DNA from 2 places in the Proteiniclasticum sp. genome. Region 1 is predicted to be linked to the other one. Evidence: riboswitches for the same ligand, from Rfam matches in the RefSeq annotation. Region 1 holds a riboswitch; the other holds the start of a gene.
The links. Region 1 has a riboswitch for lysine ahead of RTX25_RS08245 (transporter substrate-binding domain-containing protein). Riboswitches for the same ligand answer to the same signal wherever they lie in the genome.

Region 1 (3,205 bases):
GTGGTGGAAAAAACGCCCGATGTCCTCGTTCTCAGCGGAGATCTCACCAATAACGGAGATAAGGAAAGTCATCTTGCATTAGCAGATGCTTTAGAAGAGATAGAAGATGCTGGGACAAAGGTCTTTGTGACACCTGGAAATCATGACATCAATAATCCTCATGCACGAAGCTTCATCGGATCAAAACAGACCAAAGTGGAATCTGTCACACCTATGGAGTTCAGTGAAATCTACGGGGAATACGGATTCAGTGAAGCATTCATGCGTGACGAACATTCTCTCAGTTATGTCGCTGAGGCGTCGGATGATGTATGGATCCTGCTTGTGGATACCAGCAAATACAAGCGGAACATCGAGCTCAATTATCCGGAGACCGGAGGAATCATCAGTCTCGGGACTTTCACCTGGATGAAGGAGGTTCTTTCATCTGCTGAAGTAAAGGGTGCCGAAGTCATCACAGTGAGTCATCATAATGCGCTTATTCACAGCCCCATCGCTGTCGAAGATTATATCATCGACAATAATGAGGAATATCTCAACATCGTAAGACGTCATGGTGTCCGCCTGAACCTCACCGGTCATATTCATATTCAGGATATTAAGAGTACAGATGAAAAAGAACCTTTTTATGAAATCTCAACAAATGCACTTTCAGTGTATCCACATAAATATGGGATGTTACGCGTCCTGCCGGATCTCAGCATGGAATACGAGAGTGCCAGAACTGATCTTAGAGATGTCATGGCTGGAAGCAGTCTGAAGGAATTCAGATCGCTTGAAGACTGGTCAAGAGACTATTTTGAGAAAGCTTCTGTGACAAGAATGCATGCACGTTTCATGGAAGAGTCCAATGCTACGAAAGAAGATGCCGATCTGATGGCTGAGGCCATCGGAAAACTTAATGTTCTGTATTTCGGAGGGGATGAAGATAAAGTGACCCAAGAGATGCTGAGCCATGAAGGACTTAAAATCATGAGTAAATATTCGGAAGACAGATCAGCATATTATATGGACCGCATTCTGAATGAAATCGGACCTGATGACAATAGACTCTCAATTCCGGCAAGAAAGCATTAAGAATATTTGAATTTCAAAGCATATGAAATGATTTACATCTCCAGTAAAATGCATAGATTGATGACAGATTCATTATTATTGCATAATACGGTTGACACAAAAAAACAAGTACGTTAGTATAGAGTCAACAATTTAATAGTGACCTCATCTTTATCAGATGAGGTAGAGGAGCGATATTTAAGAACCATGGAGTAGCTGAGGAAGCAAAGATCCCGTGGAAGAGGAAATGTCGCCGAAGTGTATGACAGCCTCACTGTCACATGCTGGGCTTGCAGTTAAGAGCTGCCGGACTGTCCTTATGGCCAACCCAGGTCATAAGGTTGAGCTATCTTATCAAGGGAAAGAAAGGGGATCTAGGGTTGCATTTGTAATACCTGAGTTCGTCTCAGGTATTTTTTATTACAAAAAAATTCACTATTAAATGGTTGAAATGTATTTTTATAAGTAGTATAGGTATGGGTATACAAGTATCCTTACAAAAGAAGGAGAGTATAAAATGAGAAGAATATTAGCTATATTAATGGTTATCATGAGCACATCACTGATTCTGGCCGGATGCGGAACAAAGATCGATGCTGAAGGAGACGGTGTATTTAAAGTAGGTATGGAAGCCGGCTATGCACCATTCAACTGGACACAGAATGATGATTCAAACGGAGCAGTTAAAATAGAAGGTACTGAGGAATATGCGGCAGGATATGATGTGGAAGTGGCGAAAAAAATCGCTGAAGGCCTTGGCGAAGATCTTGTCATCGTCAAAGTCGAATGGGACGGCCTTGTACCGGCACTTAAGTCCGGAACAATAGATGCCATCATCGCGGGCATGTCACCAACCGAGAAAAGAAAAGAATCCATCGATTTCACCGACAACTACTACATGTCAGATCTTGTCATGGTAGTGGCTAAAGGCGGCGAATACGAAAATGCGACAAGCCTTGCTGACTTCTCTGGAGCTAAAGTTACAGCTCAGCTGAATACCTTCCATTATGATGTCATCGACCAGATCGAAGGTGTTGAAAAACAGACTGCCATGGATAATTTTTCAGCCATAAGAGTTGCTCTGGAATCTGGAGTCATCGATGCCTATGTGACAGAAAGACCGGAAGCGGTCAGCGCCTCCGCAGCAAATGACAAGTTCACATTTGTGGAACTTACAGACGGATTTGAAACATCACCAGATGATACAGCCATCGCAGTAGGAATCAGAAAAGGAAACGAAGAACTGATCGGACGTATCAATGAAATACTTGGAGACTTACCTGTAGAAGAGCAGCAGAGCATAATGGATCAGGCGATCCTCAATCAGCCTTCACAGAACTAATCAGAATGACCTGGCTCCTTGGCTGGAGCCAGTTTTTCCATGAGGAGGATATATTTACAGTGGATTCGATAATAAACTTTGTAGAAACGCTTATGAACATAATGGTGAGCAACTGGGAGATGTTCCTTAGAGGAGCACTTTCCACCCTTCAGATTTCCATACTCAGTACCATCTTAGGTACAGGTCTTGGACTGATCATAGGAATTATAAGAACAATCCCCCAACCGGAGAGAGGGCTTAAGCGTATTGTGCTGAAAGTCATCAACGGACTGATGTCGGTATATATCGAGGTGTTCAGAGGAACACCTATGATTGTGCAGGCCATGATCATCTACTATGGCGTAGCTCAGGCTTACGGAATAGATATGAACAGAACCTTTGCCGCCATTCTGATTGTAACCATCAATACCGGTGCTTATATGTCGGAAATCGTAAGAGGAGGAATTCTCTCCATCGACAAAGGTCAGTATGAAGCTGCCCAGTCCATTGGTATGACCCATTTCCAGACCATGATGAATGTAGTGCTGCCTCAGGTTATCCGAAATATTCTTCCTGCAACAGGAAATGAATTTGTCATCAACATCAAGGATACTTCGGTGCTGAATGTCATCTCGGTGACTGAACTGTTCTTTGCGACTAAGTCTGTAGCGGGTGTAAACTATATGTATATGGAAACCTTCATCGTTGCGGCGATGATCTATCTGGTCATGACTTTCTCGGTAACCAGAATTCTGAGACTGATCGAGAGAAGAATGGATGGTCCTGCAAACTATATCCTCACCGGGAATCAGATGCAAGTGCTTGAAC
Region 2 (3,205 bases), on a different contig from region 1:
TATATCAGTCTGTATATGATGATCGATTTTGTTCCGAGAATAAACTCGATACACTTCTCTCCATAGTAAGCCCAGCCAAGTATGGTGGAAAATGCAAACAGTAGTATTCCTACGGATACAATGATTCCTCCAAAGGGTATAACACTGTCAAAGGCTGCAGTCGTCAGTGCTGAACCGGTAGCTCCACTGTTCCAAACACCGGACATCATGATTGAAAGTGCGGTCAATGTACAGATTACGATGGTATCCATAAACACTTCAAAGATACCCCATAAACCTTGTCTTACCGGATGGTCGGTAGTGGCTGCTGCATGAGCGATAGGTGCGGAACCCAGACCTGCTTCATTGGAGAAGACCATTTCCGATGTAGTACATCGGTCCGCCTACAAAGTCGCCATTCTTGTTCTTGACTCTATACTCGATGGACAGCACAACCTCTGCAAATTTTGTGGTCATACCAAAGATCGCGGAGACCCACATCCAGAAAATCGCACCAGGCCCACCTATGGAGATGGCAGTTGCCACCCCGGCAATATTACCAGTTCCGACGGTTGCGGCAAGTGCTGTTGATACCGCCTGGAAAGCGGAGATGTCGCCTTCACCCTTGGTATCTTTCTTGAACATCTTCATGAGTGTGTTGCTTAATACATATCCAAGTTTTGCAATCGAGAAAAATCTGGTCTTGATCGTAAAGTAAACACCAGTACCAACCAGTAACAGGAGCATCGGCGGTCCCCAGACGAATTCATTGATGATGCCGTTAATTTCCAGCAGTTTTTCCATTAATTTCCCCCCATAAAATATTCACTGTCTGGCCAGACAATATTGAGATAAAGATGTATCAAAGTCGGCTTGCGCAAATCTTCTACAACTTTGTAAAATAATAAAAGAAATGCTTCTATAGTGCAAGTGAAATATACTTCCTAAAACTAAATTTCTGAAATTCCGAATTAAACTTAAATTATATTGGGAAATATATAAATTTTCTGTTAAATGTGCAGTGATTATCATAGATTTTAAGAAGAGATTTTTAATTTAATTTGTATATTTTATAACAATATCAGTTCCAGTTTATTCATTAACTGAAATAAGATGATGAAATGCGTAGAGAATATTTATGTGCTGATAAGTATACAGATCCATGATAATATCAGTTAAATGAATATACCCGCAGAGAAATAATTGTCGTTTTCGAATGAAGTAAAATTAATAAATATACTTTTATATGCATAAATAAGCGTTTATTACAATGTGAAGCATAACAATAGCAAAAAAATATGATAAAATATTATCTTACTGTTGATTTTTTAAACGATTACAGTTTATAATGAGATGACAATGCACATAATAGTCACTTTTAAATAGAGGAGCGGCCAGAAGGTAATGGTAATCACAAGAAACCCTTCTTTTACCATGAATAGCTGATCGCCGAAGGAATATGGAAAAGGGTTTTTCTTTATGTCCTGGTGAAAAGGCGCAAAGCCTATCACTGTCATGTAGATATACATGGAGCGCTATTTATGTTTTTTAAACATAAAGTGCTCTTTTTTATTGCGTTTTTTTAGAGAACTTAAGAAGTTCAGAAAGATGACAAGGAGGATTTACATGGAAGCGATGATCAGATTAAGGATGAGTGCGCATGATGCACATTATGGGGGTGGACTCGTGGATGGGGCAAGAATACTCATGCTCTTCGGGGATGTGGCAACCGAGCTTCTCATAAGAAGAGACGGGGATGAAGGACTGTTCAGAGCATATGAAAACATCGAGTTTCTGGCGCCGGTCTATGCCGGGGATTATATCGAAGTTGTGGGCAGAATCGTCAGTGAGGGTAAGACTTCACGTATAATGGAATTTGAAGCAAGAAAAGTCATTGTTCCTCGAAGCGATATCAGTGCGTCCTCATGCGATGTTCTACCTGAGCCCATCGTTGTATGCAGAGCAGTGGGAACCTGCGTGACGCCGCTTGAAAAGCAGAGAGGAGAAAAGAGGTAATGGAAAAACTCATCATCACAGCAGCCATCTGCGGTGCAGAAGTGACAAAAGCCCATAATCCGAACGTTCCTTATACCGTTGAAGAGATCAGAGAAGAAGCTAGACGAGCCTATGAAGCAGGGGCTTCCATTATTCACCTCCACGTCCGTGAGGATGACGGGAGACCCACACAGGATAAAGAGAGATTTGATGCCTGTATTCAAGCAATAAGAGAATGCTGTCCGGATGTCATCATACAGCCAAGTACAGGTGGAGCTGTGGGGATGAGCTCTGATGAAAGACTCCAGCCTCTTGAGCTTGATCCTGAAATGGTAACCCTTGACTGTGGTACGCTTAATTTCGGAGGAGATGAAATCTTCGTCAATACGGAGAACATGATTAAGGAGTTCGCCGACAGGATGAGGAAAAAGAGCATCAAACCGGAGTGCGAAGTGTTTGACAAAAGTATGATCGATACAGCGGTAAGACTTATGAAGAAAGGTCATATCGAAAAACCTATGCACTTCAATCTTGTCATGGGGGTTAACGGAGGCATCTCGGGGGAACCAAGAGATCTCATCTATCTTGCTGAATCTCTACCCGAAGGGTCAACCTTCACCGTGTCGGGTATAGGGCGTGCTCAGCTGCCATTAAATACCATGGCGATTCTTATGGGCGGTCATGTAAGAGTGGGATTTGAGGACAACATCTATTACTGGAAGGGCAAACCGGCAGATTCCAATGGTGATTTTGTCAGAAGGATTGTAGAGCTTGCAAAGCTTCTTGGGAGAGAAATCGCATCTCCTGATGAAGCGAGAGAAATTCTGGGCATTAAAAGAAAAGACAGGTTGAGGGAGTAAAAATGATGAAAAGTGGATGCAAGTATGGAACACACAGAGTGATTCTGCCTGAGGGCGTATTGCCACAAGCTGCATTAAAGATCGATAATACCATGGAAATATACGACAATGAGATTCTTGTGGATGTCATCGCATTGAATATCGATTCTGCAAGCTTCACTCAGATTGAGATTGAAGCGGATCATGACAGCGAGAAAATCGGAAGAAAAATCATGGAGATTGTTGAAGAAAGAGGTAAGATGCAGAACCCTGTCACAGGTTCGGGGGGGATGCTCATCGGAGTGGTGGAAGAAATCGGAGCCGCACTGAAAGACAAGATAGATCTTAAACCTGGAGACCGGATTGCGACGCTTGTTTCTCTCTCCCTGACA

Region 2: linked by a shared signal. The riboswitch ahead of RTX25_RS12855 (hotdog domain-containing protein) and the one ahead of RTX25_RS08245 (transporter substrate-binding domain-containing protein) in region 1 are both predicted to bind lysine.

What each region holds. Positions count from the first base shown of each region.
Region 1 covers NZ_DAMBTF010000012.1:3,331-6,535, forward strand. The annotation lists gene RTX25_RS08240 (metallophosphoesterase) at 1-1,077, shown strand, start outside; lysine riboswitch at 1,233-1,413, shown strand; gene RTX25_RS08245 (transporter substrate-binding domain-containing protein) at 1,574-2,398, shown strand; gene RTX25_RS08250 (amino acid ABC transporter permease) at 2,491-3,205, shown strand, end outside.
Region 2 covers NZ_DAMBTF010000029.1:24,465-27,669, reverse strand. The annotation lists partial or broken gene RTX25_RS12860 (alanine/glycine:cation symporter family protein) at 1-783, opposite strand, end outside; lysine riboswitch at 1,355-1,525, shown strand; gene RTX25_RS12855 (hotdog domain-containing protein) at 1,606-1,995, shown strand; gene RTX25_RS12850 (3-keto-5-aminohexanoate cleavage protein) at 1,995-2,834, shown strand; gene RTX25_RS12845 (L-erythro-3,5-diaminohexanoate dehydrogenase) at 2,840-3,205, shown strand, end outside.